Regions from separate parts of the Pseudoalteromonas sp. CnMc7-15 genome, predicted to be linked through region 3. Evidence: predicted binding sites of a transcription regulator. Region 3 holds the regulator's gene; each other region holds the start of a gene.
The links. Region 3 encodes sigma-54, which starts transcription at its own class of promoters, with help from an activator protein. Its sites were predicted from a motif close to GTTGGCACGNNNNTNGNNT; they were not measured.
Positions count from the first base shown of each region.

Region 1: a site for sigma-54 is predicted at 3,218-3,236, ahead of fliE (flagellar hook-basal body complex protein FliE). Genes of this name have one in related genera too.
Region 2: a site for sigma-54 is predicted at 3,258-3,276, ahead of MHM95_RS16700 (YggN family protein). Genes of this name have one in related genera too.
Region 4: a site for sigma-54 is predicted at 2,864-2,882, ahead of MHM95_RS08285 (DUF3192 domain-containing protein). Genes of this name have one in related genera too.

Region 1 is NZ_JAKRFT010000006.1:118,944-126,973, reverse strand. Features, by position in the region: gene MHM95_RS15320 (DNA-3-methyladenine glycosylase I) at 1-404, opposite strand, end outside; gene MHM95_RS15315 (ATP-binding protein) at 578-1,693, shown strand; gene MHM95_RS15310 (sigma-54 dependent transcriptional regulator) at 1,686-3,086, shown strand; gene fliE (flagellar hook-basal body complex protein FliE) at 3,275-3,607, shown strand; gene fliF (flagellar basal-body MS-ring/collar protein FliF) at 3,627-5,348, shown strand; gene fliG (flagellar motor switch protein FliG) at 5,341-6,378, shown strand; gene fliH (flagellar assembly protein FliH) at 6,382-7,239, shown strand; gene fliI (flagellar protein export ATPase FliI) at 7,236-8,030, shown strand, end outside.
Region 2 is NZ_JAKRFT010000007.1:68,802-76,831, forward strand. Features, by position in the region: gene MHM95_RS16675 (S8 family serine peptidase) at 1-857, opposite strand, end outside; gene MHM95_RS16680 (cytochrome b/b6 domain-containing protein) at 1,019-1,654, opposite strand; gene MHM95_RS16685 (AzlC family ABC transporter permease) at 1,737-2,450, shown strand; gene MHM95_RS16690 (AzlD domain-containing protein) at 2,453-2,752, shown strand; gene MHM95_RS16695 (hypothetical protein) at 2,787-2,975, opposite strand; gene MHM95_RS16700 (YggN family protein) at 3,315-4,106, shown strand; gene MHM95_RS16705 (PLP-dependent aminotransferase family protein) at 4,116-5,561, opposite strand; gene MHM95_RS16710 (DMT family transporter) at 5,654-6,601, shown strand; gene MHM95_RS16715 (diacylglycerol kinase family protein) at 6,558-7,421, opposite strand; gene MHM95_RS16720 (hypothetical protein) at 7,699-7,839, shown strand; tRNA gene MHM95_RS16725 (tRNA-Ser) at 8,012-8,030, shown strand, end outside.
Region 3 is NZ_JAKRFT010000005.1:302,041-310,070, forward strand. Features, by position in the region: gene mlaE (lipid asymmetry maintenance ABC transporter permease subunit MlaE) at 1-190, opposite strand, end outside; gene MHM95_RS14035 (ATP-binding cassette domain-containing protein) at 199-993, opposite strand; gene MHM95_RS14040 (calcium/sodium antiporter) at 1,198-2,169, shown strand; gene MHM95_RS14045 (KpsF/GutQ family sugar-phosphate isomerase) at 2,179-3,147, shown strand; gene kdsC (3-deoxy-manno-octulosonate-8-phosphatase KdsC) at 3,147-3,698, shown strand; gene lptC (LPS export ABC transporter periplasmic protein LptC) at 3,695-4,249, shown strand; gene lptA (lipopolysaccharide transport periplasmic protein LptA) at 4,239-4,763, shown strand; gene lptB (LPS export ABC transporter ATP-binding protein) at 4,763-5,488, shown strand; gene MHM95_RS14070 (RNA polymerase factor sigma-54) at 5,513-7,009, shown strand; gene hpf (ribosome hibernation promoting factor) at 7,035-7,322, shown strand; gene ptsN (PTS IIA-like nitrogen regulatory protein PtsN) at 7,324-7,770, shown strand; gene rapZ (RNase adapter RapZ) at 7,837-8,030, shown strand, end outside.
Region 4 is NZ_JAKRFT010000003.1:204,866-212,895, reverse strand. Features, by position in the region: gene MHM95_RS08295 (PhoH family protein) at 1-1,342, shown strand, start outside; gene MHM95_RS08290 (diguanylate cyclase) at 1,513-2,415, shown strand; gene MHM95_RS08285 (DUF3192 domain-containing protein) at 2,445-2,822, opposite strand; gene MHM95_RS08280 (D-2-hydroxyacid dehydrogenase) at 2,962-3,906, opposite strand; gene zntR (Zn(2+)-responsive transcriptional regulator) at 4,070-4,483, shown strand; gene MHM95_RS08270 (SO_0444 family Cu/Zn efflux transporter) at 4,467-5,633, shown strand; gene MHM95_RS08265 (1-acyl-sn-glycerol-3-phosphate acyltransferase) at 5,737-6,849, shown strand; gene MHM95_RS08260 (DUF1289 domain-containing protein) at 7,004-7,252, shown strand; gene MHM95_RS08255 (transporter substrate-binding domain-containing protein) at 7,247-7,954, opposite strand.

The sequences.
Region 1 (8,030 bases), on a different contig from region 3:
TCAGGACTCGCGATGCTGTTGACGCGCGGTCTGTCATTCACAAATTGCCATTGATACGCGCTAAAGCTACCAAACTGATGTTGAATTTCAATAAAGCGTTGAGCGTTATTAATAGCGGCATTAATTTTTAACTTATTGCGCACAATACCGGCATCATTGAGCAAGCGCGTGATGTCTTCGCCATCAAAAGCGGCGACAGTGTGAATATCAAAGTCAGCAAAAGCACGGCGGTAGTTGTCTCGTTTTTTTAAAATGGTATACCAGCTCAAACCAGCTTGTGCCGATTCGAGAGTAATAAACTCGAATAAGCGTTGATCATCATAAACAGGCACACCCCATTCATCGTCATGGTAGGCAACGTAATCGGGCTTACTTAAGTCCACCCAGGCGCAGCGAATACACATAAAAACTCCTTGTAGAAAGCGCTATCAACTAATGTATCAGGTAACTGTTTTTTTATACAGTGTCATTTTTTTGATAGCAATAATAATAATGTAAATCCATGAATATTAAATAAAATAAAGTTGGTACGCTTTGTGCTTTTATGGATTAGACCTTGTGTTTAAGAGTGAAAATCATGGCATTAGCGAGTGTTATCAACCCACAAATCCTTCATCATGGCCAGTTTAGCCCGGCATTAGCGCAAGAAGCTTACGTTGGAGAGCTGAGCGACTTGCGGCTACAAGCCAGCTGGCTGAGTCATTTAGTCGATACCATGCCTGCGGGTGTGGTGGTGCTTGATGGACAGGGAATGATAGCCAAAGCCAATCAAATTGCCAGTGATATGTTAGGCGAGCCGCTCGAAGGTGAGAAATGGTTTGCGGTGATCCAGCGCTCATTCCGCCCGCAACAGGACGATGGCCATGAAGTATCGTTGCGCGATGGACGGCGTATAAAATTAGAAATCCGCGCGCTCACGCCCGAGCCCGGGCAGCTTATTTTAATGACCGATTTAACGGAAACGCGTCGTTTGCAATCAAGAGTGGCGCACATGCAACGTTTAAGCGCGCTTGGCAAAATGGTGGCTACTTTAGCCCACCAAGTGCGTACACCGCTCTCGGCAGCCATGTTATATGGGGCCAATTTGGGCTCGTCGCGATTGAATAATCAATCGCGTGCCCACTGTCACGATAAGCTCATGTCGCGTTTGAAAGATTTGGAAAACCAAGTGAATGATATGTTGTTGTTTGCCAAAAGTGGTGAGCAGCAAGTCGTTGAGCCGATGTCATTAGGGCAGCTACTTAATGATGTAAATTCTGGCAGTGAAGCCATGCTTAGCGAGCATGAAGCGCACCTACAAGTACAGCTTCCTGAGCCCGATATCGAAGTCATGGGCAATCGTACTGCTTTGGCCAGTGCCATCAATAACCTAGTGCACAATAGTTTACAGGTGATAGGCAGTGGTGCGCACATTAAGATGCAGGCACGTCGTCAACGCACGAACAGTGATTATGTCGATATCATCATTAGCGATAATGGCCCAGGGATCAAAGAAGAGATTATTGACAAAATTTTTGAGCCTTTTTTTACCACTAAGCGTCAGGGCACAGGTTTAGGTCTGGCTGTGGTTGCCTCAGTGGTGAATGCCCATAAGGGGCAAATAAAAGTAGAGAACCTTCAAAACGGTGGCGCGCAATTTACGCTAACGCTTCCTGTTTTGCACAGCAATACCCAGGAGCAGAGCAATGAATAACTATGTACTTGTTGTCGAGGATGACAAGGGGTTACGCGAAGCCCTAATCGATACATTAACACTGTCAGATATTCGCTGCATTGCAGCAAAAAGTGGTGAAGAAGCAATCATGATGCTAAAAGAGCACAGTGTTGCTTTAGTGGTCAGTGATGTGCAGATGCCCGGTATTAATGGCATTGAATTACTAAAAAGCATCAAGCTTAACTATCCAGACATGCCGGTATTAATGATGACGGCCTACGCCACTATTGATGATGCGGTCGAAGCCATGCGTCTGGGGGCCATCGACTATATGGCAAAGCCATTTGCCCCCGAGGTCTTACTAAATTTAGTGAGTCGTTATTTACCCAATGAGACGGCTAGCCAAAGTGGCCCGGTGGTCGCCGATGCCAAAAGTTTGGCGCTACTCGATTTAGCCAATAAAGTGGCTGACAGTGACGCGAGTGTCATGGTGATGGGTCCAAGCGGGAGTGGTAAAGAGGTATTGGCGCGCTATATTCACGACCAATCGCCGCGCAAAGAGGCGCCATTTATCGCTATCAATTGTGCAGCCATTCCCGAAAACATGCTTGAATCGACTTTGTTCGGTTACGAGAAAGGCGCGTTCACTGGCGCTGTGAATGCCTGTCCAGGTAAATTTGAACAAGCACAAAATGGCACCATTTTACTTGATGAAATTACTGAAATGGATTTAGGCCTACAAGCGAAATTGCTACGTGTATTGCAAGAGCGCGAGGTTGAGCGCTTAGGGAGTCGCAAAACCATCGAGCTCAACGTACGGGTGTTGGCCACGTCAAACCGTGATCTCAAAGAAGCGGTCAGAGCCGGTATATTCCGGGAAGATTTATATTATCGCCTAAACGTGTTCCCGCTGACCTGGTTGCCGCTCAATCAGCGTCCCGGGGATATTATTCCACTGGCTGAACATTTATTGGAGCGCCATTGCCAAGCTAGCAAACAAGCGACTGCCTCGCTCAGTGCCGATGCCAAAGAGCGCTTAATGGCGCATACTTGGCCGGGAAATGTGCGTGAGCTTGATAATGTTATTCAGCGTGCGCTGATCTTAAAATCCGGTGACGAGGTGCACGCCAGCGCCATTTATATCGAAGAGTTCGTCACTGATGATGAAGTTGAGCTCAATGCGCACCAAGATATGCCCTCTGCGCTCAATCAACACTATGATGAGCTGCCAGTGGCATCACCCCAAGGTGTAGACCAAGCCCATAACTTTAAAGATGAGCTTAAAAACAAAGAGCACAAAATAATTCTCGATACCTTAGCGCGCTTCAACGGTAAGCGTAAGGATGTTGCTGATGCCTTAGGGATCAGCCCGCGCACCTTGCGCTACAAAATAGCGCAAATGCGCGAGCAGGGGATCCATCTTCCTGCATAGTCTCGTCATAATGTTCTATTTCAGCCCGGGATATGCTCGGGCTTTCTTGTGGGCGTCAAAAATATAGCTTGCCTAATTCCTCAGTGTCAAAATTAAAATAGCAATAACCTACTGTTAAATAACAACATTTTATTGGCACGACTTGTGCATTATTCAGGGTAAGTTTAATTAACTGAGTGATGCCCAAGATGAAAGTCCAAGCCAACTCATTATTTCAAGAAATGCAGTCGCTCGCGCAAGAAGCGCAAGCTCGTAACCCATTGAAAGAGGCACAAAACCAAGTGCCGCAAACATCGACCAGCCAATTTGGTGAGCTACTAAGTAGCGCAATCGATAATGTTCATAACCTACAGCAAGATGCTAAATCGAAAGTGGTTGCTGTGGAGATGGGTGATCGCCGCGTTTCTCTTGCCGAAGCAATGATCGCATCGCAAAAATCCTCTGTCGCATTTGAGGCCACTGTGCAGGTTCGTAACAAGCTAGTGGAAGCCTACAAAGACATCATGAACATGCCTGTATAACGGATAGCGGAGAACAGTTGTGGCACAAGCAAACCAATCAACAGATTTAGCCCTTGCCGATGGCGGTGTTGACATGAACACCGACTCCTCGGGTGAACAGCAAGAACAAAAGTCTGGCTATTTAAGCGCCCTCAATGGCGTGGATATGCTACGACAGGTGACGCTGATCATCGCTTTGGCTATTTGCTTGGCCATCGCTATTTTTATCATTATTTGGGCGCGTCAGCCTGATATGCGCCCGTTAGGTAAAATGCCTACCGAGGAATTGATTCAGACCTTGGATTTCTTGGATGCGCAAAAAATCGATTATGAACTCGATGGCAACGTGATCATGGTTGCCGAAGATGCCTATCAAGATATAAAACTGAATATGGCTCGAGAGGGGCTTACGCAAGGCCCGCAATCTGGCACCGATATCTTGATGCAAGACATGGGATTTGGCGTATCACAGCGTCTTGAACGTGAACGTCTCAAGCATTCTCGCGAGCAGCAGCTAGCGCGTACTATTGAAGAACTTAATAAAGTATCTCGCGCCAAAGTATTACTGGCCATTCCTAAAGAAAATGTATTTGCTCGTATTGAGAAGAAGCCTTCAGCAACGGTTGTAGCGACGGTTAAACGCGGCCGTAACCTCAACAGTGAAGAGATAGACTCTATCGTCGATATCGTCGCCTCGGCCGTGCAAGGACTGTCTCCTGAACGGGTCACGGTGACCGATCAAAATGGTCGTCTGCTTAACTCCGGTTCACAAAATTCGTTATCGGCGCGCTCACGCAAAGAGTATGAGATTGAGCGTCAACGAGAGCAGGAATATATAGAAAAAATTGATAGCATCATGATCCCGGTAGTCGGACTGGGTAACTATACTGCGCAGGTCGACTTGGTCATGGATTTCAGCGCAGTAGAAGAGACTCAAAAGCGTTACAACCCAGATTTGCCAGCGGTGCGCAGTGAAACCACATTAGAAGAGAATAACATTGGTGGTTTAGCGGTCGGCATTCCTGGTGCTTTAACAAATCAACCGCCAGTGAACTCTAACATTCCAGAGAATGCGTTGGACGAGCAGAGTGCGCAAACTCGCTCACCGTCGCGCAGCCACAAAGAAGCGACCCGTAATTATGAGCTTGATACCACTATTTCTCACAAACGTAAGCAGACTGGGGTGATCCGTCGTATCAGTGTTTCCGTGGCTGTGGATTACACACAAACGGCTGGTGCGGATGGGCAAACCACCAGTGCACCGCGCAGTGCCGAGGAGCTCAACAATATTCGTCGCCTATTACAAGGAGGCGTGGGTTTCGACATGCAGCGTGGTGATGCCCTAGAAGTTGTGAGTGTCCCCTTTGTACGTGAAGACCTGGGCGCGGTTGCTGAACTGCCACTGTGGGAGCAAAATTGGTTTATGAAGATAGTGCGTTTAGCACTGGGCGCATTAGTGATAATCGTGTTGATCATTGCCGTGGTTCGCCCCATGCTTAAACGACTTATCTACCCAGATGATACACTGGAAGAATACAATGAAGATGCGTTGAGTTCGGGTGTTGATATCGGTGATAGTACATTAGAGATGCTAAACAAAGATTTCGACTCGGCAGCGGTGGGCTTCTCCTCCGACGGGACACTGCAGTTGCCAGACTTACATGGTGATGAAGATCTCCTAAAAGCGGTTCGCGCCTTGGTTGCCAATGAGCCTGAACTATCCTCGCAAGTAGTTAAAGCATGGTTGAGTGAAGATGACTGAAGAACAACAGCAACTAACTAGCGGCTTCGATGTTGATAAACTCGAAGGCGTAGAGAAAGCAGCAATCCTGCTACTGAGCTTGTCTGAAGAGGATGCCGCGCAAATTCTTAAACACCTTGAGCCCAAACAAGTGCAAAAGGTGGGGATGACCATGGCCGCGCTTGACGACCTTAGTCAGGATAAGATCAGCGCCGTGCACAACCTGTTTATTGAGCAAATTCAGCAGTTCAGCACCATTGGCTTCCAATCAGAAGACTTTATTAAGAAAGCTCTGACAGCCGCATTAGGTGAAGATAAAGCGGCAAGCCTGATTGACCAAATTGTGATGGGTTCAGGTGCAAAAGGTCTAGATTCGTTGAAATGGATGGACTCCAAACAGGTGGCGAACATTATTCGCAACGAGCACCCGCAGATTCAAACCATCGTTTTATCTTATCTGGAGCCAGAGCAAAGTGCAGAAATTCTGGCCCAGTTCCCAGAGAAAGTACGTTTGGATTTAACCATGCGAATTGCCAACCTCGAAGAAGTGCAGCCGGCAGCGTTGCAAGAGCTCAACGAGATCATGGAGAAGCAATTTGCAGGTCAAGCTGGGGCACAAGCTGCGAAGATGGGCGGCCTGAAAGCGGCGGCCGATATCATGAACTACCTCGATACCAATGTCGAAGGCCAGTTAATGGACTCTATTCGCGAGCACGACGAAGAAATGTCGCAGCAAATTCAAGATCTTATGTTCGTCTTCGAGAACCTTATGGATGTCGATGACCGAGGCATTCAGGCCATCCTACGCGAAGTACAGCAAGATGTGCTGATGAAGGCAATCAAAGGTGCCGATGACGGACTGAAAGAGAAAATCTTCACCAATATGTCCAAACGTGCAGCCGATATGCTGCGTGATGACCTTGAAGCCATGGGTCCTGTGCGTATCAGCGAAGTGGAAGCGGCGCAAAAAGAGATTCTCTCTACGGCGCGACGCTTATCCGACTCCGGTGAAATTATGCTTGGTAGTGGTGGTGGCGAGGAGTTCCTCTAAGCCATGAGTGAGTCAAAATTACGTCGTGGGCAACGATTAGACGCCAGTGAGGCAGCAGATGAACTGCTGGAGAACTGGCCTATTCCCGATGTCAGTGCAGATCCAAAGAAATATCAAGGGCGTTCAACCGCCTTTGGGACACCGCTCGAACAGCTTTATAAAAAGCATGTCGAGGAAGATGAGCAGAGCGATGGCGAAGAAATCCTGACCCCTGAGGAGACCAACTTTCCTAAACTGACCCTTGAAGAGTTAGAGCAAATTCGCCAAGATGCCTACGAAGAAGGCCTCAAACAGGGGCATGAACAAGGCTACGTTGACGGATTTGATAAAGGTGCCAGTGAAGGCAAAGAAGCGGGGTTCCAAGAAGGGCTAAAGCAAGGCAAAGAGCAAGGGCTTGAAGATGCGAAGCCCATCATTGACGAACAACTGGATGCGTTAAAAAGCACGTTAGAAGCGCTTGATGAACCCGCCAAACACATTGATGAGCAGGTTGAGCATGAGCTGATCTTTCTCGCCAGCGAGTTAGCCAAAGCCATTACCTTGAGTGAGTTAAAAACCAACCCCGACACTATTTTAAATGCGCTTCGCGCGGCAACCGAAGCCTTGCCAAGTAATGAGGCAATGTGCCAAATCAGCCTCCACCCAGATGATTTAGCTATAGTGACGTCACACTTCAGTGATACCGAGTTGGACAATCGCCATTGGCAGTTACTAGGTGAGCCGACCTTGGCGCGTGGTGATTGTAAAATCAAGCAACAGCGTTCATCTATCGATTTCACATTAGGGTTGCGAATCCAACAAGTACTGGAACCGTTTTTGCACGACAGCGGTGTCCATGTGCGTGATGAGCCAAAATCATGACAACTTCATTAAGTGAGCGTTTGCACCAGCAGCGTAAACACATCCATCAACCTCAGGTCGCGGTAGCGGGGAGCTTGACCCGCGTTGTTGGCCTGACCCTTGAAGCAAAAGGGCTGCAAGCACCGCTGGGTAGCCAGTGTCAGGTCGAAACGAACCAAGGCTTAGTTGATGCCGAGGTGGTGGGATTTAACGACGACGTGCTTTATTTAATGCCCAATGACCGTATCTCTGGGGTGTTGCCTGGAGCCCGCGTTATCCCTCAACACAAGCAGCAAGGGCTGCCAGTAGGGATGAGCTTACTCGGGCGTGTGATCGATGGTTTGGGGCGCCCTTTAGATGGACTCGGGCCACTGCGCTGCGAGGAGTTTACTCACTTTGCAAAAAACACCATCAATCCTTTAGCACGGCGACAAATAAGCCAACCTATGGACGTGGGCGTGCGTGCTATCAACTCCATTATCACCGTGGGTCAAGGCCAACGTATGGGCTTGTTTGCCGGTAGTGGTGTGGGTAAGTCGGTATTGTTAGGGATGATGACCCGAGGCAGTGCGGCCGACGTTATTGTGGTCGGCTTAGTGGGTGAGCGTGGTCGTGAAGTTAAAGAGTTCATCGAGGAAATCCTGGGTGAAGAAGGGCGTCGTCGTTCTGTGGTGGTGGCCGCGCCGGCTGATGCATCACCATTGATGCGTCTAAAAGGCTGTGAAAGCGCCATCACTATTGCCGAATATTTTCGCGACCAAGGCCTCAATGTATTGTTATTACTTGATTCGGTCACTCGTTATGCCATGGCA
Region 2 (8,030 bases), on a different contig from region 3:
ACATCAACACGGTCTTCAATATCCATGTCGCCATTGGGGTCCATCGCTGATTCTAGCGCCAGTAATTGTGCAAGCCCTGGACAGCCACCGCCACACACCGAATACACAAACAATTCTACATTAGGTGCAATCCCCGTTACCGAGTGTGAAACATGTGTACCGTGACTTGTGCCGAAGTCAATCGGATCGGCATCATCATTAAAGTAGTCATAACCGCCTTTAACAATACCTTGCGGCCAAGTTACCGTCGTGGGATCAGCAGTGGCTGCGTCATAAGCCGCTTGCGTACCCTCACCACCAAATACTGCGTGGGTATAATCAATGCCGGTATCAAGCACTGCCACTCGAACTCCTTCACCAGTCGCGATTTGGCTCTCAACTAAGGGCGTTGCTTTGATGTAATCAGCACTATCAGCAACATTAAGCTCATAGTCGTAAACCGGGTAGATTTCTTTCACATCCTCGTGCGCCAGCACTTTTCTCACTTCAGACTCATCGCCGTTAACAACAAGCGCATTAACCAGCTTAGTGGTGCGTGTGATCACATTGAGGTTTAAATCGGCGCTTTGAATATTACTTAATACGCGCTCTTGCGCTTGCGAGATATGCGCACTTTGCGTGGCTTGCTGATCTTTGCTTACTGAAAACATCGGCTCACTGTTAAGCTCAATAAGCCAAGATACAGCACGTTTGTTCTGTTTTTTAATGTCGCCAAGTTGGCGCTCAATTTTGCTTTGATGCTGCGGTGTAAAAATTTTATTCTGTGGTTCTAGCTCTGAAGCTGCGACTTGAGTGCTAAGCAGGGCAGACGACACGCCCAGTGCTAATGCACTCAATTTGAGTTTATTTGAAGCCATAATTTTCCTCTGAAAGACATCATTATTGTTGTTGTTCAATTGCAACTATAATGAAAACAAAAAGAGGGGCAAGATTAAATTAATGTAAAATTATTATAAGTAAGTTGGAAAGCGGGCTATGCCCGCTCAATGGACCTCATGAATATGTAACAAAGTATGTTTTAAATAAGACTTACGAGCGGCTCGTAACCCCAAGTACATAACAGCGCAGCCAGTATAGCTGCAAAAACCACGAACGCAGGCCAAGCAGGCTTGACTACCGCTGTTTCTTGCAATGCATTATTGCGACCGGTGATCATCGCTGGTACCAGTCTTTTACCTTTCAATGCATAAATCACAATAGCAGCAATATGCAAAGCAATGGCGGCTAGGATAAAGTCAAAGTTTTGATGGTGCACGGACGAGGCCCACTCAACCCAATCGTAAGATACATATTGGACTAAAGGACCATCGGTAAGAATGTCGTCTGTGGTCATCAATCCGCTGAGCAGTTGCACCAATAACAGTGCAAAAAATAGCAACACCATATAGCTGCCCGCCGCATTATGCCCGGCCACTTGTTCGCTTTGTCTTAGCGCCCTAAACACGGCTTTGGGTGAGTGTAATAACTTGTGCAAACGGGCACTTTCGCTACCAAAAAGCCCCCACAATAAACGAGTCGCAAGCAATGCTAAGGTAATGTAGGCGAGCACAAAGTGTAACTCCATCGCGCCCTCCTCCGCAGAGAAATAGAGGCCAGCAATACACAGCACTAAACTCCAATGAAAAAAGCGTATAAACCCATCCCAAACTTTCATTTTTGACTCCTTAACTTGGCAATATTGCGATTATGCCAAACTCTGTGTCATGCTGCGTGCTTGATCGTAAAAAACTTTGCTTATGTCTGCTGTTACAAACGCTAAAAACCGAACCCGCTTACATCGACTGGCCTTTATCAAAGGTCAGCTCGATATGTTACCGTTAAACTTAGCGGTTTTACCTTGGGGGCTATTGTGTGGCTCGTTAGCGATGCAAAACGGCTTCAGCGCCTGGGAAACACAATTGATGTCGTTGTTGGTCTTTGCCGGCTCGGCGCAACTGGTGGCCATCGAGCTTATCGCTGATCATACGCCACTGCTGACACTGCTGTTTACGACCTTCATTATTAGCTCTCGCCACTTTCTCTATGGTCTGGCAGTACGCCAAAAGGTGATTAGCCAACCGCTGCGCTGGCGCTTGCCCGTCAGCTTCGTGTTAACCGACGAGTTATTCGCCTTTTCCCACCACCGCAAGGCATATCAAACGAAAACACGCCTTATTTATGCGCTCAGCGCTGGCTTTAGCTTTTATGTGGCCTGGAATATATGGACTCTATTGGGCATCTTGGCAGGCCAACTATTACCCGATTTAACCAATTTAGGCTTAGACTTTGCCATCGCCACTACTTTTATTGCCTTGGTTGTGCCCACCATAAAAAACAAAGCAACCTTAGCCTGCGTGGTGATCACCGGGATTTGCGCCGCCACTTTCAAAGCTTGGGGGCTGGAACTCTGGTTGGTACTTAGCGCCCTAAGTGGTATGACGGTGGGCTACATGGTCAGTAAGGATAGCTAATGATACTGACGACCATAGTGCTTATGGCATGTATCACCTTTGCCAGCCGTTACCTGTTTTTACATCGCGCCTTACCCTTTCGGGTCGGGCCCAAATTGCAGCGCTTTTTAAGCTTCAGTGCGCCGGCGGTACTGACCGCTATTTGGGTGCCCATTGTCCTCCTTCCTGAGGGGCAGTGGCATATTAGTTATCGCAATCCTTATTTACTGGCCGCCGTACTGGCCATTATTGTTGCTTATCGCAGTAAAAGTATCTATCTCACTACCTTAGTAGGGATGGCTGCTTATTTTCTGCTGCGCTGAAAAACAAAAAAGGGGCTTTCGCCCCTTCCTAACTTTACTCGTTGAGGTAATCGTCAAAATCATCGTAGCCGAGATTTTTCCGCAGCTTACGCTGCTCTAGATAATCATCGAGCTTCTTTTTGACCTTGCGCTTACGACGGTCATGTTGGTTACGCCCCATCGCTTCGTATTCATCTTCAACAAATTCGTCATCTAACGCATCATAGGAATATGTTTTACCCACAATACACTCCAGTTAATTACAATCATTGTGCGCGGCTCAAGCTTAGCTCCACCACGACCAAGAGCCTACGCCCTTAAAATGAATAAATAGCTGCAAATGGCAAAACTGGAAAGTGAGATTTTTTTATCGTTTCAACAAATATCTTTTATTGACGATGATCATCAATGTGCGACTTTCACCAACATCTTGTTAAAAACGACTAAAAGTTAGCTTTTTTTAAACCTCTAGCAAAAATCTGCTCGTTATTAATGCATAACCTATTGTTTATTATAGAGTAATAATTTTGGCACCGAATTTGTAATGTATCTCTCGTAACAACAATCAACGGGAATAAAGACAATGAAAACGACAGCAGCCCTTCTTTTTGCATCCATGACGGTAACCACAAGCGCACTGGCACACGAGCAAAAGCCAGATAACCTCTCATTTGGTTCACAACAGTGCGATATTGAGTTTAAAAGTGATATTCGTATCAACCCTGAACGCATACAAATCACCAATGTCGATAATCAACACATGGTATACGATGGTCAGCAGCTGCTCGTTGATGGTGAAGTTATGCCTCTGACTGCAGCTCAGCAGCAAGCACTGGATAATTACTCTCAGCAACTACGTAGTTACGTCCCTGAAGTTGCTCAGATTGCCCTTGATGGCGTGAAAATAGCCGGTGTGGCCATTGAAGAAGTGAGTGCAGCGTTTGGCATTGAGCATAATGACGCATTGCAGCAGGTCGTGGATAATATTGGCAATAATATCGAGCATAGCTTTTATCAAAATGGCGAGTTTGTGATGGGCAAACAAAGCTTTGATGAGCTAGGTGAAGATATTGAGCAACAATTCGATGAAAACTTTGAACAAGCCGTTGAACAGGCAATGGTGCAATCAATAGGCAGCGTGCTGATGGCCTTGGGCTCACAAATGGTCAGCTCAGGTGGCGACATGGACGAGTTCGAGCAGCGCATGGAAAGAATGGGTGAGCAAATTGAACAGCGTGTTGAGCTTCAAGCTGCCAATATCGAGCAGCGCGCAGATGCCCTGTGCCATTCATTCTCAGAGCTGGCCGAGCAAGAGGCCCAACTGGTGAGCATGGTCCCAGAACTAAGTGACTTCCAGCTTTTAATTACTAAATAGTCGGAATAATCACCCCTTTCGCACTTGCTGGCAGAGCGCTCCCAACCGCGCTACTGCCACTTCCACTTTATCGCTCCAAGGAATACCATAACTCAGGCGCACACATTGACGGTATTTATCGGTAGCGCTAAATATTGAGCCCGGTGTAATGCTGATCCCCGCGTCCAACGCCAAATGAAAAAGTTCAATCACATCGTATTGGCTAGGTAACTGCAGCCACAATACACAGCCGCCCTTGGGATTAGTCATCCGCGTTTTTTCCGGAAAATGCTGTAACACCAGCGCCCGCATGCGCTCCTTGTTCAAAGCTAGGCGCTGGCGTAGTGTACGTAAGTTTTTGTCGTAATCGCCACTACTCATAAACTCGTACAGGGTCCACTGATTCATCAATGATGATGAACAGCTAATCGCCCGCTTTAAGCGCCGCGCTTGCGCTGCATACTTACCGGCAATCATCCACCCGACGCGATAACTCGGCGCCGCTGTTTTGGAAAGCGATGAGCAGGTGATCACTTGCCCTTTGCGAGAAAAGTATTGCGCCGGTTTAGCATGACTATGTTCATACGCCAATTCACCATACACATCATCCTCAATAAGCACCGCCCCTCGCTCCTCAATCATGCGCACCAGTTGCTGACGGCGCTCATCGGACATTTGCGAGCCCAAGGGGTTGCTAATTGTGGTAGAGAAAATACAGGCTTTGATATCGTGCTCTGCGAAGGCACGCGCCAAATCATCTGCACAGACACCTTCTTCCGGGCACATTGGGATCTCTATGGCTTTCAGTCCCAAACTTTCAATCATCTCAATGATGCCGAAGTAACAGGGCGATTCGATAGCGACAATATCACCCATTTGCGTAACGCATTGCAGCGCAATGTTTAATGCTTCTTGCGCGCCATTGGTAATAACGAGCTCGTCACTATTCACACCGATGGCAAAATCTAAATATCGACCAATGATTTCTTTTTTTAGCGGTGCAAAGCCATCCAGTGGGCCATAGTTAATCGCTTGGTCGCCGGCTGCGTTCATGACCTTGCGCATAGTTCGGCTCAGTACTTTATCGGTGGCACTCACCGCCACCGGGTTGGCGATCCCCAGCGGGATCACACCGGGCTGATGTAAACCATCGAAAACCTGTTCAATTAATGCCTGCTTGTTAACTGCCACGGGCGAGCGCGCCAATCGCGAGCGCTTTGGCTGGCTGCACGGGAGCACCGCCGCATTTAAGTAAAACCCAGACTTTTCGCGGGCGCTAACCACCCCTTGACGTTCTAACTCCTGATACGCTTGCTGTACCGTAGGAATGCTAACCGAGAGCTTCTGCGCCATGGCCCGCAGCGAGGGAAGTTTTTCCCCTGCATTTAAGGTGCCGTGTTGCTGCATATCTTTAATCAGGTCGACAACTTGCTGATAAAGATAAACAGCGCGCTGCTTATTAATCGTCCGCGACATAATCTGTATAGGTATCAAAATCACTTTTCTGTGTATGTACAGTATACAGAATCACTTTAAAATACCACTTTTTACGATCACGAGAATTCATCATGAACAACATCCTGCTTTATGTGGTCACTGTGCTCATTTGGGGCTCAACTTGGCTGGCGATTGAGTTTCAACTAGGTAGCGTCCCCGTGGAGGTATCACTGTTGCTGCGCTTTGCCATAGCAGCGCTATTGATGTGGGGGTATGTGCTCATCAAGCGCCTCCCTATGCGTTTTAATCGCCGCGATCATGTCTTTTTTGCCTTATTGGCATTGTGCAATTTTGGCGCGAATTATCTTATTCTCTACTGGGCACAAGCCTACCTAACCTCGGCACTAGCCTCGATTGCGTTCAGTATGCTGTTGTTGATGAATATCATTAATACCAAGCTGTTTTTCTCTCGCCCCATCGCCAAACGCATTTATTTTGGCGCCCTACTGGGCGTGGTAGGGATTGCCGTACTGTTTTGGCCGGCAATTTCGTCGTTGGATTTAAACAATGGCGTATTAATTGGTCTGCTGCTGGCGTTATCGGGCACCTTAGTGGCATCGTTAGGGAATATGGTCAGTGTTCGTAACTCACAAGCCGAGGTCGGAATTTTACAAGGCAATGCCTGGGGCATGTTGTATGCCACCCTAGGTTTAAGCTTGTATGTGATACTCACTGGCGCCAGTGTCGATTTCGCAGCAACCACAATGAGTTACTGGCTATCGCTGCTTTACTTAAGTACCTTTGGTACGGTCATCGCCTTTGCCTGCTACTTCGTGCTATTAAAAAATATTGGCCCTGAGAAAGCCAGCTATGTGATCGTCTTATTCCCGCTCGTAGCGGTGGTACTGAGCACTCTATTTGAAGGCTTTGTATGGCAAGCGAACACCGTATATGGCTTTGCCTGTGTACTGCTTGGCAATGCCATTGTGCTCACGCCAGTGCACAAAATAACGGCTCGCTTTCGTAAGCCCCGTGTTACCGAGGTACCACAAAAAGCAGTGCGTCCGCTTGGCAGCTAATCACAGCGGGCGTGGTGCCAAGGTATTCGCCATCGGCTTCAATACCCAACCCTACAGTTGTCACCTCACAGCGCTTTATAACCGCTGTGGTGATCTGTGCAAGTCGGGTATGCGCGCCAAAGTAACTAAATAATAGCGCCACAGCTTGGCGCAGTGGCGCGCCTTGAGCAACGCTGAGGTAATTTAGAGCGCCGCTTGTCACATTAGCATCCGGCGCGACCTTCATGCCACCACCAAAAAACTGACCATTGGCAAAGCAGCACATCAGCTGGCGTTGGTTAGTCACCTTGCCATCAATTTCTACCCTGACCTGTGGGTTAGAGTAGGTATACAAGTGCCTAAGCCCCTCCCAGCTATATCGCCAACGGGCTAATCGGCCTTTTTTGTTCTGCGTTGCGCGCACCACCTCAGCGTCATAACCAACTCCAGCCACATTAACAAAGTAACGATCGTTAATTCGCCCTAAGTCGATACGCTGTGCCGGCGCCCGTAAAGCTGTAGCTAACCAATGCGCTTGGCTAACACGCCACTGCCGAGCAAAGTCGTTGCCACTGCCACAGGGGATCAATGCCACCTCAACAGCGGTGTAGGCAAACGCATTGACAACCAAGTGTAAGGTGCCATCGCCACCGAGCACCACAACCCTTGTTAAACCATTGCTACACGCTTTCAAACGTTTTAAGTCACGCGCAAAATCCCCAGACGTAGCCAAGCAGGAGTAACCAATAGACGCTTGCTGCAAACATTTTTCGAGTTGGTCGAGCAACTTTTTTTGGTAACTGGGGTGATAGACCACCAACCAAGATGAACAAGTCGGCAAATGGACACCTTAAAACAAATATGTTTTATCTGAATAAATATGCAGCCTATTTTAATACAGAAAGCTTATCAAGCTTTAAACCCTTAATATAATAAGGATCAAGGTAAAAGCATACAAATATAATCATGCATAAAACACGCTAAAGCGAAACTTAACAAAAGCAAAATATATAAGAAAAACTTATGCGAAAGGGCCAAAATTTATCGTTTTATTTTTAACCACTTCAGCCTCACAATAGCCATGTTTTCAGACACAGACATAGCGCGGAGCAACCAAGATGAACCCAGTAAACACATTAAACCAAACGGCAGCAAGCCAAGTCGCAGTGAAGCCCAGCAAGCGTAAAGCAAAAATGCTGGCAAAGTTAAACCGCTTCGGTAAGGAACTCGCTCTTAGTGGCGTCGTTCGTTACAAGTAATAAGTTAGATTAATGTTACTTTGGGTGTAAGGCACCAACCAGCTTTACACCCTCAACCTTCCCCCATCACAGTCTAAAATACCCTCTATTTCACTGAATTAGCACAAAAATCAAGCAAACGACCGTTTTTCTATTTACACCTGCGTTTTGCCTCAGTATTATCCTAGCCCATGGAGAGATGGCAGAGCGGT
Region 3 (8,030 bases):
ACAGCCCTGACACCAAAATAATAATCAGTGACTGAAAACCCACCATATACAGCTGTCGAATTAATAAGGGCGTGCCTTTGCGCACATTAGGAACACTAATTAAGGCACCCAGCAACATCTGTGTAGCGCGCCCCATCGACGCGAAACGGCTTAGACTTTTATGTCCAAGGCGTTGCCACAAATTAAGCAGCGACTGCATCATGACAACAACTCCTGTTCATAAGGCTCAGCATCAAAGTGGAAAGGCACTGGCCCATCAGACAGCCCTTGCAAAAATTGCTGCACTAAGGGCGATTCATGTTCACGCATTTGTGCCGGGCTGCCACTGCCAATCACCCCTTTGTCGGCGAGAATAATCACGTGGTCGGCGATACTCAACACCTCTTGCACATCGTGGGTAACAATCAAAGAAGACAACCCTAACACTTCGTTGAGTGATTTAATTAGCCGCACTAACACGCCCATTGAGATGGGGTCTTGTCCGGCGAAAGGCTCATCATACATGATAAACTCAGGGTCTAAGGCTATCGCGCGAGCCAAAGCAGCGCGGCGTGCCATCCCCCCGGACAACTCAGCAGGCATTAAATCTTTTGCGCCACGTAAGCCAACCGCTTGTAGTTTCATTAACACCACCAAGCGAATTAACTCCTCACTGAGTTCAGTGTGCTCTCTAAGAGGAAAGGCGATATTGTCATACACCGACATATCGGTAAACAGCGCACCACTTTGAAACAACATGCTCATTTTTGTTCGCGCTTGATAAAGCGCCGAACGTGACATGCTTGGAATGCTATTGCCTTGAAATAAAATATCGCCCGAATCGGGCTTTAATTGCCCGCCAATCAGCCTGAGCAAAGTGGTTTTGCCTATACCACTTGGGCCCATAACAGCAGTGATCTTCCCTTTCGGAATGGTAAAGTCCATATTTTGATAGATAACACGCTCTCCGCGCGAGAAGGTAACATCCTTGATTTCTACTATTGGTTGCGACAAGTCGCTCTCCCGCTCATTTCTATCATTAGACCTCGCATTTTAAAGTTTTTTTACGCTGAGGGAAAAAAGATTCTGTAAATTTTTGTAAGCCCATTCAAATTCCTGCTCAGTGGAACACCTAAACACACGGTTTTCTTACACAAACACAGCCCAGTTTGTTACTATCAGCGCCAAGGTTTCACTTACATCAATGGCTCATTAATCATGCTCACCTCTTTCGCCATTCTAGTTGCTGGTTTTGTCGCCCTAGTATGGAGTGCGGATCGTTTTGTTTATGGCGCAGCTGCGCTGGCACGCAACTTAGGGGTGCCAGCCCTAATCATCGGTTTGACTGTGGTCGCAATGGGGTCGTCGGCACCAGAGATGATGGTATCAGCTTCTGCGGCACTGGCAGATAAAACCGATACTGCTGTCGGCAACGCTGTTGGTTCAAACATTACCAATATTCTCTTGGTGTTAGGTATTACTGCTTTGCTACGCCCACTTTCAGTGTCCTCCATTACACTAAAGCGCGAAATGCCCATTGTGCTCGTGGTGTCACTGATTGCATGGTATATGTTTACCGATAATTATTTCTCTCAGCTTGAGGGATGGCTATTGGCGGGCGGTTTTGTCACCTTTATCGTTTTTTTGATTGTTATTTCACGCAATCAAAAAAGTAATGATGACGATCCCTTGGTGAGTGAAGTCTGTGATGAAATACCCAGTGGGGTGAGCACCAAGTCCGCACTGATTTGGTTAATTATCGGGATGGCGATGCTGCCCATCAGTTCGCATTTTATTGTCGACTCAGCAGTGGATATAGCCCAGTATTTTGGCCTTTCTGATTTAGTCATTGGGCTTACCATCATCGCCATTGGCACTAGTTTACCGGAACTTGCTGCTTGTGTGGCTGGGGTGCTGAAAAATGAAGACGACTTAGCACTGGGCAACATTGTCGGCTCGAATCTATTTAATATTCTCGCTGTCCTATCCATCGCCGGTATTTTAAACCCATCGGTTATCGACCCCTCCGCCGCTAACCGTGATGCATTAATTATGATTGCGGCAACGGTGGTGCTTATTGCCATGAGTTTGAACTTTCGTGGCGCGCGGCGTATCAACAGAATCGAGGGCGGCTTTTTACTAGTCGCATTTTTTGCCTACCAAGGATATATTTTTAGTCAGTTAGCCTAGAGTAATAGTATGAGCCAAAGCTTTATTGCCACCGCACAACGGGTTTTAGAAATAGAACAAACCGCTTTGCAGGAGTTACATCAGTATTTAGACGCACAATTTATTCAAGCGTGCGAGATGATCATGGCTTGTAGCGGCCGAGTCATCGTTATTGGCATGGGTAAATCAGGACATGTTGGTAATAAAATTGCCGCGACCCTAGCAAGTACCGGCACTCCAGCGTTTTTTGTGCACCCAGGTGAGGCCAGCCATGGTGATTTAGGCATGATCACTGAAAATGACATCGTTATGCTCATTTCTAACTCTGGCGAAACGCACGAAATTGTGAGCATTATTCCGGTAATTAAACGTATTGGCGCGCCCATGATTGCCATGACCGGCAATCCTCAATCAAGTATGGCGACCTTAGCTGATGCCCATATTTGCATTAAAGTATCGCAAGAAGCTTGCCCACTGGGTTTAGCCCCCACCGCAAGCACGACCGCAACCTTGGCAATGGGCGATGCACTCGCTGTTGCTTTATTAGAAGCCAAAGGCTTTACCGCCGATGACTTTGCCCTCTCCCACCCCGGCGGTAGCTTAGGTAAACGTTTATTACTGACCTTGAATGATGTTATGCATAGCGGCGATGACGTGCCACGCAGTCACCAATCACAAAGCATTAAAGAAGCCTTGTTAGAAATCTCAAGCAAAGGCTTAGGAATGACCGCTGTTGTCGATGATAATGAGCGACTGGTAGGGCTATTTACCGATGGCGATTTACGCCGTGTATTGGAGCAGCGAGTGGATATTCACAACACCGCGCTGATTGAAGTAATGACTCCAAACTGCACCACAGCCGATGCTCATATGCTGGCGGCGGAAGCACTGAAAATTATGGAGCAAAAACGCATTAATGGACTCATTGTGACCGATCACGAGCAACGTCCCATTGGCGCGCTGAATACGCAAGACTTATTGCGCGCGGGGGTGATTTAGTGTTGTTTTCAGAATTATACCAAGCCATAGACGAAGGCGCATGGCAACGTGCACAGCGCACTCGATTGTTAATTTGCGATATTGATGGCGTGTTTTCAGATGGCCGTATTTATTTAGGCAATCAAGGCGAGGAATTAAAGGCCTTTAATACCAAAGATGGGTTCGGCATTAAAGCGTTGCTCAATGCGGGTGTTGAAGTTGCTGTTATCACCGGGCGACAATCACAGATAGTACAAACGCGAATGCAAAGCCTGGGTGTCCCCCACATTTATCAAGGTAAAGAGAATAAGCTCGAAGCCTATGCACAGTTAAAACGCACATTAAACCTAAGCGATGAGCAAATAGCCTACATTGGTGATGATGGCCCTGATTTACCGGTGATGGAGCAAGTCGGGTTCGCCGTAGCGGTTAACGACGCTCACCCACTGGTTAAGCGAATAGCCCATTACAGTACCTTGCTACCAGGGGGTTTTGGTGCTGTGCGTGAGCTCACAGATTTGCTGATGCTGGCCCAAGGACACAGCCTGGGAACACAGGGAAGTAGCACATGAACGCAGCGAGAGCGCTCATATCACTGCTATTTATCGTCGCGATGGCGTGGCTTTGGTACCCTTATTTTATGAAGTCGACAGATGATGGTGTCGCTCAGCAAGACCATATTGCCACACCCGACTATATCGCAACTGGGCTAAGTCAGACTAGTTATAACGATCAGGGTGAGTTAAGCCACACCGTTTATGCTGAGGAAATGGAGCTGTATCAAGAGCTCGGGTTTACACATTTCACCAAGCCGGTATTTACCTTATATGGTGAAACAGAAAATTGGCAGGTAAACGCCGATGAAGCGACTTTATACAACAACAACATTTTGATCTTGGAAAATAACGTCACCGCCACCAACTTAAAAGAAGGGGCGATGATTGAGAAGGTCAGCGCTGAGGCCATTCAAGTTGATATAGATAGCCAGCGCATGGAGTCCGAGCAGGCTGTAGTATTAAGTGGCCCGAATATGAAGATCACCGGGCAAGGCTTGAAAGCAGACCTCAATACAGAGATAGTTGAATTAACAGAACATACGCGAACAATATATTATGACCAATAAAATCAGTGCATTAATTACATCCATCGCAATTGGCTTGTGCTCTGCCAGCGCTACTGCTGAGCAAATCACCGCCAAGGAAGTGTTAATTGATGCCGACAAACAACAAGCACTGATCAAAGAAAATATCACTATTTTTGATAAGAACGTGCATATTGTTCACGGCAAACGGGAAATAAAAGCTGACCGCCTTGAGGCTCACCGTCGTCCAGAATTGGGTGATAACAAGCAATTGCTCGTAGCCACCGGCTCACCAGCTGTGTACACCGAAGTGATGGAAGATGGCACCGAGATTTCTGCACAGGCGCTGGAAATTCGTTATGACGTCGCCTCTGAGACCCTTAAAATTCAAGGTGATGCTAAGATTGCCATGGCCGACCAGCATATCGTTGCCGAAACCATAAGCTATGATATTGCCAAACAGCTGATCACCGCCGAAAAAGATGAAAACTCCAGCACACGAGTGCGCACAACATTAACACCACAAAGTGACGATACGCCGGAGAAAGAGCAATAATGGCGACTCTTAAAGCACAAAAATTAGCGAAAAGCTATAAAGGCCGGGAGGTCGTCAAAAGTGTGGGCTTAGAAGTACAAGCAGGTAGTATCGTCGGCTTGCTCGGCCCTAATGGAGCCGGTAAGACAACTACTTTTTACATGATAGTTGGCTTAGTACCCAGTGATAAAGGCACCATCAGTATTGATGATGAGGATATCACCTTGATGCCGATGCACTCTCGTGCGCGCTTAGGTATTGGTTATTTACCGCAGGAATCATCTATTTTTCGAAAGCTGACAGTTTTTCAAAATTTGATGGCCATCCTAGAAACCCGCAAGGGCTTAAGCAAAGCAGAGCGTGAAAGCGAGCTTGAGGGCCTACTTGATGAGTTTAATATACAGCACATTCGAGACTCACAAGGAATGGCGTTATCTGGTGGCGAACGTCGCCGGGTAGAAATAGCGCGAGCATTGGCGGCAAACCCCAAGTTTATCTTGTTGGATGAACCTTTTGCTGGTGTCGACCCTATTTCAGTGTTAGATATAAAGAAAATCATAGAGCATCTGCGCAATCGTGGCATTGGTGTATTAATCACCGACCACAATGTGCGAGAGACCCTAGACGTATGTGAAACCGCATACATTGTTTCCCATGGCGAGCTCATTGCTTCTGGCACTCCAGAGCAAGTTCTTGCCGATCAAACGGTTCGCGACGTCTATTTGGGTGAGCAGTTTAGATTATAACGATTAAAGGATTGTTAGAGATACATGAGGCAATCATTACAGCTGCGCCTAGGCCAGCAATTAACAATGACCCCACAATTGCAGCAAGCGATTCGCCTGTTGCAGCTCAGTACTTTGGATCTCCAACAAGAAATTCAAGAGGCGTTGGACGCCAACCCATTACTTGAAGTTGAAGAAGACAATTACGCCGACAATAACGACAACCAAGAGCAAAAAGAGTCGACGTCCGACAACCAAAATAACGATACCGCCGAGACGGCCAGCGCCAGTAAGGATGAAGTTGAAAGTGCTGATGCCATGAACAACGAGTCCATCAGTGAAGACTTGCCCATGGATGTGTCTTGGGATGAGTATATTAGTGCGGCTCCCGTTGCCTCCTCTGGGCCTATGCCAGAAGATGAGTCTATCTACCAAGGCGAAACCACCGAGTCGTTACACGATTATTTAATGTGGCAGCTGCAATTAACACCTTTTAGTGCCACCGACGAGGCCATCGCCACAGCCATCATTGAAGCCATCAATGACAACGGCATTTTAACAGTCAGTTGTGAAGATCTGCTGGAAAGCTTGAATCATGATGAACAAGACGATGGTATCGAGCTCGATGAAATTGAAGCCGTTCTTAAGCGTATCCAACTCTTTGATCCAGTAGGAATTGGTGCGCGTTCTTTACAAGAGTGCTTGTTGATCCAGCTCAAGCAATTTGACCCACAAACCCCTTGGCTTGAAGAGACCAAAGAGGTAGTTTGTAACTATATTGATTTGCTTGGTAGTCGTGACTATCGCACCTTGATGAAAAAGACTAAGCTTAAAGAAGCGCAGTTAAAAGAGGTGATGACACTGATACACAGTTTAAATCCGACTCCTGCAGCCACGATTGTGCGAGAGCAGTCAGAGTATGTGATTCCAGATGTATCAGTGAAGAAAGTTAAAGGCCGCTGGGTGGTTGAATTAAACCCAGATAGTATGCCTAAGATCCGCGTTAACGATCACTATGCATCAATGTCGCGAAGCTGTAAGTCGCAAAGTGATAGTCAATTTATTCGCTCGCATTTACAAGAAGCGAAATGGTTTATAAAGAGCTTGGAACAACGCAATGATACGCTACTTAAAGTAACTAATTGCATTGTTCAACAACAACAGGCATTCTTTGAACATGGTGAAGAGGCAATGAAGCCAATGGTGCTTAATGACGTTGCCGAAATGGTGGAAATGCATGAGTCAACGATTTCCCGTGTGACCACCCAAAAGTATATGCATACACCACGGGGTATTTTTGAGCTGAAGTACTTTTTCTCCAGCCATGTTACAACCGAAAACGGAGGTGAATGCTCGTCCACAGCGATTCGAGCATTGATCAAAAAGCTAGTAGCTGCGGAGAATCCTGCTAAACCGTTGAGTGATAGCAAGATTGCCGACGTACTAGCCGAGCAAGGAATTAAAGTGGCTCGGCGCACGATTGCTAAATATCGTGAATCGCTAGCCATTCCACCGTCAAATCAGCGTAAAAGTTTGATATAGACGTTAGACAAGAAGGAAAATGCTTATGCAATTAAATCTTACCGGTCGTCACGTAGAAATCACTGATTCTCTTCGCAACTATGTGAATAGCAAATTTGCAAAATTAGAGCGTCACTTTGACCATATAAATAATGTGCATGTCATTCTTGATATTGAAAAACTAACACAAAAAGCAGAAGCTACTCTTCACGTTAACGGTGGTGAACTGTTCGCAACCGCAGAGCACCAGGATATGTATGCGGCGATCGACGGCTTAATTGATAAGCTCGACCGTCAAGTGATTAAACATAAAGAGAAATTATCTCGTCACTAACATGAACCTAGATTCACTCTTTACCAAGGACTGCAGCAAAGCTGCGGTCCTTTTTAATAGCAAAAAAAGAATGCTGGAGTACCTCTCTCAGGTGGCTCATCAGCACAGTCCTCACCTCAGCGAGCAATCGGTACTTGATGCTTTGCTAACCCGCGAAAAGCTGGGCAGTACTGGCATCGGCAAAGGCGTTGCTATTCCACATGGCCGTCTCGATGGTATCGACAGTACGATTGCCATTGTTGTAACCAATCGCGAAGCCATTAACTTTGATGCCATTGATAACCGTCCAGTGGATATCTTTGTCGCACTTTTAGTGCCGGCTAATGAGACTGAACAACACCTGAAGACCTTAGCGACAATTGCTGATAAACTAAAAGACAAACAACTGTGTAAACAACTGCGCTCAGCCAGCAGCGATCAAGAGCTTTATCAATTGATCGCCGACTAATGCGCGCCGTATTAGTTCATGGTGTGGTTTAAATGTGCGTCTTGGGGTAAAACAAGGAGTTGTCGGATGGAACTTATCATTGTCAGTGGTCGCTCGGGTTCTGGAAAATCAGTCGCGTTACGGGTGCTCGAAGACCTTGGGTACTACTGCGTAGATAACATCCCGGTTATTTTACTCCCCTCTTTGGTGCGCAGTGTTTCGGCAAATTATGACAAAATTGCCGTCAGTATCGACGTGCGCAATTTGCCCAAAGAACAGCA
Region 4 (8,030 bases), on a different contig from region 3:
ACTCCACGACCCCCTTGCTTTCCTCTCTTTCCAAGAACACGATGTAATTGTTCCAATGACTGTCCTCGAAGAGCTCGACCACATAAAAGACCGCAAACGTGATGTGAGTCGCGATGCACGAGTAGCTATTCGTGCACTCGATGAAGTATTGCGCGATGCCACCCCAGAGCAAATGTTGCAGGGGGTGCTATTGCCCAGTAATAAACGTGCACCAGAAGCGCCTCGGGGTAAGCTCATTATTGTTAATGATCACTTATTTGCAGATAGCATCTCTGGGCTGCCCGGGGATGAAAACGATCACCGCATCATTAACTGCGCGGTGTATCTGCAAAAGCAGTACAGCGACGCCAAAGTGGTGCTAGTGACCAAAGATATCAACATGCGTCTTAAAGCCAAAGGTGCGGGTCTGCATTATGTTGAAGATTACCGTACAGACCAACTGATTGATGACATTACACTACTGACCTCAGGGTATAAAAAAATAGAGGGTGATTTCTGGCAGCATGTTGGGGAGTGTGAAACCGAGCAGCAAGGGCGCGATGCGCTTCATCACGTTGCCAGAGAGTTGGTACCTGATGTCTTTGCCAATGAATATTTGCTTGATGACAGTGGCCATTTCGCGGCTCGTGTAGTTGGCTATGATGAAGCACATATAACCCTAAAAGACCTAGGAGTCGAACGGCTTTTAGCGCGCAGCGCCTGGGGCATTAAACCAAAAAATATTTACCAAGGCATGGCCATGGATGCCTTGCTCGACCCAGATATCGAACTGGTGTTACTCACAGGCCCGGCAGGGTGCGGCAAAACGATTTTAGCCTTAGCGGCCGCCCTTGAAATGATCATCGAAAAAGGTATATACGACAAACTAATTGTGACCCGCAACACCCCTGAAATAGCGGAGTCTATAGGTTTTTTGCCAGGCACAGAGGAAGAAAAAATGGCGCCTTGGCTGGCAGCGATCACTGATTCTTTGGAGGTGTTGCACAAAGGCGATGAGAACCCGATTTCCAGTCGCAACTATATTATGGAAAAAGCCAATATTCAGTTTAAATCGGTGAACTTCATGCGTGGGCGTAGTATCCAAAATGCCGTGGTATTGCTTGATGAGAGCCAGAATTTAACAGCCTCACAGTTGAAAACGATTATCACGCGCTGCGGGGCGGGCACTAAATTGATTTGTTCGGGGAATCTGGCGCAAATAGACAGTAACTATCTGACCCCAGTGACATCGGGTTTGACCTATATCGTTGAGCGCTTTAAGCATTTTGAGGGCAGTGCCACCGTAAATCTAAACGGTGTGGTGCGCAGTCGCCTTGCTTCATTTGCTGAAGAAAACCTCTAAGCATACAAGCTAATTCACTGTGTATGTGGCTAATTTCTGCCATATATTCAGTGAATTGTTAGGTATTTATGTCTAAACTGGGTAAATACGTTAAATAGCGGGTAAATTGCAGCCAAATTCATTCTTTTGTATTGGTTCTGCAAGCAGTTAAGACAAACTAGGGCAAATAAATGAGGTCAGCACGTATTCTTGTTGTCGATGATGACGAGTTAAATCGGGTGGTTTTGGAGAAAACGCTGAGCCCCAAGCACAAAGTGTTTGGTGTCGAAAGTGCTGAGGCCATGTTTGAGTGGTTAGCGACTAACAGTGTTGATCTGATCTTGCTGGACATCGTCATGCCCGGTATGGATGGTTACGAAGCGCTGCGTAAGCTTAAGCATGATGAGCGCACACAGCCTATTCCTGTCATTATCATTTCCGCCAATGATTCTCTCGTTGATGAAGCTAAAGGCCTTGAGCTCGGAGCCATGGACTACATAACCAAACCCTTTGGTAGTGCCATAGTGCGAGCGCGCGTTAAAAACCAGCTGACTATCAAGCAAAAGAACGACCTGTTAGAGATGCTGGCCAGTATCGATGGCTTAACCGAAATCCCCAATCGCCGTTATTTTGATGAACAGCTCTCGCGGGAGTGGCGGCGTAGTGTCCGCGCTGGGCTGCCGTTGTCTGTGGTGCTCATTGATATTGACTTTTTTAAACGCTACAACGATCACTATGGCCACCAACGCGGTGATGAGTGTTTGAAGAAAGTGGCTTCAACCTTGGTGGCCAATTGTCAACGTGGTAGTGACTTCGTCGCTCGCTATGGCGGTGAAGAATTTGCTGCTGTGCTGCCAGGGAGTGAAGAGGGGACAGCCATGGCGTTGGCACAAAAGCTAAAACGCGTTATAGAAGAGCTTAACGTGGCGCATATAGACTCGCCTGTTGCTGACCATGTCACTATCAGTATGGGGGTATCTACCTATCCTGGCTTTGGTGATGCGCAATCGGAATCACAGCTTATTGAGCGCGCTGACAAGGGTCTTTATAAAGCGAAGCAACAAGGGCGTAACACCATTGTATTTTTCGCATAAAAAAAGCCACCCTGTGGGTGGCTGAACGTTTATAGCTTATTGATAAGCGCTTGGTAGGCGCTGTCACCTACACTGACTAAGGCGCCGTCAGCAAAAACCAAAGGAGTGCATTCGTCCTTTGAGATTTTGCCATCAGACTTTTTACTTTGCGTGGCGTAAAATAACACTTGGTAGTTGTCTTGTTGATGACGGAACGATTCACTGAAATCTGGCGTTCCCAAAGAATTTTTCACCTGCGCAAACCCGGTACCTAGCTGCAAGTCAGCAATGTATGTGCGGTTGTCTTTTTGTTGCTGCTGCCAATCACTGCCAGCCCAACGAGCATCAGCATCGCCATCATTCACTGAAACAACACAGCCTCCCAGTAAAGGAAGGGCGACTAAAGCGGCAATAAGTGTTTTTTTCATTGTTATATCCGTTATTAAGTATTGTTAACACCTAGGTAAGATAACAAATTTAATGCCAATATTTATTTGTCTTTATTATCATTAGGTTATTAAATTATCAAGGTGTCTCTTAGGCCTAGAAACCCATAGTTTAGTGAATCTAACTAACCTGATTGCGGATTTCACCATTGGCAAACCCAATAATATTTTTCGCCAATTGTTCAATGAGGCGGTCGCGGGCTTGACGAGAGGCCCAAGCAATGTGTGGCGTTAACAATAAGTTATGGCCTTGATATGCAATTAATGGATTATCTGCGGTGGCAGGCTCACGTGTAAGCACATCTAACGCCGCACCGGCTATATCACCTTGCTCTAGGGCCGCAACGAGCGCTTGTTCATCAATAATAGGGCCACGAGCTGTATTGATGAGCACTGCACTTGGTTTCATTAAAGCGAATGCGTCGGCGTTAAATAGTTGCTGAGTCTGTGGCGTTAAAGGGCTATGAATAGAGACCACATCAGCGTTTTGCAGTGCTTGTTCAAAGCTAACCCGTCCTTCTCGTACTGGCTGTCCTTTACGCTCCGCAACAATGACCTTCATAGCGAAGGCTTCTGCAACGCGCGCCACCGCCTGACCTAACTCGCCATAGCCGATGATAGCAAGGGTTTTATCGGCAAGCTCCTCAATGGCATAATCCAAGCGACAAAACATATCACTTTGTTGCCACGCACCGTGATGGCAGTCATTAATGTAGCGATGAATGTTACCTAATAAGGCGTTGAGTAGGGCGAAGGTGTGCTGCACCACCGAGGCGGTAGAGTAGCCAGCAACATTACATACTGTGATGCCTTGCTTGGCAGCGGCTTGTAAGTCGATATTGTTGGTGCCGGTGGCAGCAACGCAAATCAATTTAAGCTTGGGTAGCGATTGCATGTGCTCAGCATTTATCACTACTTTGTTGCTAATAATAACCTCGGCATCTTGGCAACGAGTAACAACGGACTGCGGCTCAGTTAGCTCGTAAGAATGAAAGTCTCCGAGTTGCTCCAGTGGGGCTAAGCTATTGTCACCTAAAGTTTTTGCATCAAGTAGTACTATGTTCATAACTCTCTTCTCTCGTTTCGCCAGTAAGACAAAGTAGGCGTTAAAATACGGTGGTTTAGCACTAGTCTTTCATGGTGACTTAGCGGACGCAAAAAAATATTGACCTTGGAGTTAACACTAAGGTCTACAATCAGTGACAGTTAAATAACTGCGAGAAAAACTAATGCGAATTTCAGAGTTAGCAAAAAAGGTGGACATGAGTCCCGATACGCTTCGTTACTACGAACAGCAAGGGCTATTACAGCCGCCTAATCGCACTGCAGCAGGATACCGGGATTATACGCACGCCCATTTAGCGCAATTAAACTTTATTCGTCGTGCTAAAGACGTCGGCTTTAGTTTGCAAGAAATCTCTGAGTTATTGAAGATTAACTTTGAGAAACAGCAGCATAGCTGTCATGAAGTGAAGCAACTCACGCTGCGAAAAAAGGCACTTGTGGCAGAGCGTATCGCTGAGTTGCAACGCTTTTATGCCTCTCTTTCACAATTAGCCGAGCAGTGTTGTGGCACAGAATTACCGGCAGAGCATTGTTCAATTTTGACCGCATTGGAGGACGTTGATGGACTTACTAACTAATTTTTGGCAACTGTTTGTGCTATCTGCACCTTGGCTGATGCTGGGGCTGTTTTTAGCTGGGCTCATCAATGTATATCTTCCTGCTAACTTTTTGCAACGCCACCTTGGTAAAGAAGGCTTTTGGACAACTGTGAAAGCGGCTTTTATTGGCGCTCCCATGCCATTATGTTCTTGTGGCGTGATCCCTGCAGCCGTTGGGCTCAGACGGGCAGGGGCATCGAAAAGTGCGACTACGTCCTTTTTAGTCTCCACGCCTGAAACTGGTGTCGACTCAGTGTCTGTATCCTACGTCTTACTGGGCCCTTTTATGGCTATTATTCGTCCTATTGCCGCAATTACCAGTGCCATTACCGCGGGTGTGCTAGTAGGTAAAGAGTCTAAGCCCGAGGCAACCCCAACACAGCTATCGTCGCCGAGTTGCTGCGCCGAAAAAACGCCACAGCCGAGCACTTCATGTTGCACCAATAAGCAACAAGCGCCAGCATCCCAAGCTCCCACGCAGGCACAACAGGCTGATAATACAGCGCCGGCCTCATGCTGCAGTAGCCGCCCTAAAGCTACAAAAGAGCCCCGTTTCATGGCTAAGTTTAAGCAAACGGTGCACTTTAGTACCACGAAACTGTTAAACGATACCGCCATGTGGTTAATGATTGGTCTGTTTTTCGCGGCGTTAGTGCAAACTTATGTGCCCGCTTCTTACTTGAGCCAGTGGGGCAGCGGATTATTGGCGATGACGGTGATGGTGCTTATCAGTATTCCAATGTACATTTGTGCCACGGCATCTACGCCAGTTGCCGCTGGACTGCTCATTGCTGGAGTATCGCCAGGCGCGGTATTGGTATTTATGCTAGCAGGACCTGCGACTAACATTGCCACGCTCGGTGTTGTTGGTAAGGAGTTAGGCAAGCGCGCGATTGTTGCCTACCTCAGTGCTGTCATTGGTGTAGCCTTAGCATTTGGGTATTTAACGGATTGGCTGGTGGTACGGTTCGACTTTGCAGTGAGCCCTTTAGTTGGGCATCAGCACGAGCTTATGGCACCGTGGTTATCGCAAAGCTTAGCCGTGATTTTACTGCTGTTGTTATTACGCTTGGTATGGCTTAAGTTGCGCGCATGGCAAGCACCTGCGCAGCACCATGATAATGCATAAAGGGTTGTATCCCTTACTGGTAAGAGTTGATAAACTTAGCGAATACGTAAATGGCGCGATACAATAAGCGCCGTTTTTTTGCCTGTGGTAATAAGGTGTAATCGTGGATAAGTATGCAGACATAAGACCCTATAATGACGACGAAGTAGCAGATGCTGTTGCCCGGTTGGTAGCAGATAATGACTTTGTTGATTTGATAGCGAAGCATAATTTGCCCGGTTGGCTTGCCGGTATGCGCTTTCTATCTCGCCCGCTGGTGCGTGCGAGCCTGAAACGTAAATGGGGCCAAGTAAACTCAGTGCGCCAAGTCCAGCTTGAAGTTGTGCATTATCTTGAGCGCATCATCCACAACACCACCTCAGAGGTCACCTATTCAGGGCTAGACAAGCTCGATAAAAACCAAGCATATCTGTTTATCTCCAATCACCGTGATATCGTGCTTGATCCCGCGTTGGTTAATTTTGGCTTGCACCAACATGATATGAATACCGTGCGTATTGCCATTGGTGATAATCTGCTACAGATCCCATACATCACTGAGCTGATGCGCTTAAACAAAAGTTTTATTGTAAAACGCTCGGCAAAAGCACCGAAAGAAATGCTTAAAGCGTTATCACAGCTCTCAGCCTATATTTATGACTCGTTGCAGGATGGCCACAGTATTTGGATAGCCCAGCGCGAAGGGCGTACCAAAGACGGTTTTGATCAAACCGATCCGGCGTTATTAAAAATGTTGCAATTGAATGGGCGCAAGCAAAAGAAAGAGTTTGCTGAGTATGTACGCGAGCTAAAAATTGTGCCGGTGTCCATTTCTTATCAATATGAACCGTGTGCGATATCCAAAGCGAAGGAGCTCTATCATAAAAAGCACCACGGCGAGTATATAAAATCTGCCGGTGAGGATATCAGTAGTATAGTGGAGGGCTTTACGACCAATAAAGGCCATGTCCACCTCGCTTTTGGTCAACCGGTGCAAAGTGGCTGTGATACCCCAGAGGATCTTGCAAAAACCATCGATAAGCAGATTGTTGAATCTTTTTATTTGCACCCAGGCAATTACATTGCCGCTAAGCACGGTGATGCGGTTGTTGATTCCGAGTCCGTCGATGTGAAAGAGTTTGATGAGCGTATGCGTGCGATTCCCGAAGAGCTACGCGATCTCGTTACGGCCCTGTATGCGCGCCCAGTACTGCGCAAGGAAGAAATGGATACCTAGGCTGGTAATTCAGAGTCTTTGGCATTAACGTTATACCTAGGGTTGGTTTTTAATACACACCAAGGGTAACAAAGGCTAGGGTAGTCGATGCGCTCGGCGTTATGCGCTGCAAGTAGCATTGAACCTTGGCCTAATCACACTGGGTAGAGCGTACATGCAGCAGCTGGAAATCTTTTCTATTGATAGCCCCTGCAAAGGGGTATGTCAGGTCAATAACCGAGGTTATTGCCTAGGCTGCTTTCGTTCTCGTGATGAGCGTTTTATGTGGAACCAACTCAGTGATGAGCAAAAACGTCACGTTAACCTACTTTGTCATCAGCGCTATAAGCGAGCAATGCAGCGCAAGCAACAACAGGGTGACATCAACACACCTGATACGGGGCAGGGAGAGCTTGATTTATAAGCCGTGCTTTTGTTTTAGGTAGTCAACAACGCCATTTTGTTTAAGGGTGTTTAACACTGCGAGTAAGTCAGGGATCAACGCCTCATGGCGTTTATGCACATAGTGGTAGCTGTAGTAATCATTAAGATGCTGGCGATGATAGCTGGGGTTGCTATGGCTGTCGAAAGCCTGCTTGAGGTGAAAGTCTAAGATGGCAATGCCATCAACTTGTCGTTGAGCTAAGAGGTTTAATTGCGCCGAGACGCTTTTTAGGCTTAGCCGCCGGCCTTGGTAATTTTGGCTGTCGAGGTATTGTTCGGCTACCGGGTAACCGCTACGCAGCACCACGCTATTAAGATCGTTCAGTTGGCACTCGGCGCAGCGCGTAAGCATGATCAACTCAAACTTAAACAATGGAAAATCAACGCGAACCAAATTAGCGTAACGAGATTCAATTGCAGCAATGCGCCCTAATTGCCCGTCTAAAGTTCCTTCGTCGGCAGCGCGTAATGCTTGTGGCTGGTCAAACTCTATCAACTCAAGCTGATATCCAAGCTGATCATAGGCTAAATCCATAAGTTCAATAACATAGCGAGCTTGTGGTGTATCAACAGGCTTGTTAAAGGTCATGTTAGACGATGCATAGGCGCCAACAGACGCACTCAGCAGCCATAGCGAAGTAACATAGAGGATGGTGCGTTGTAACAAGGTTGAGTTAAGCATGCTATACCATAGTTTATGCGTGGCACTTCCTTGTTTCGCAATTGGGCTTACTCCGTTACCCATGTAAAATACGCGT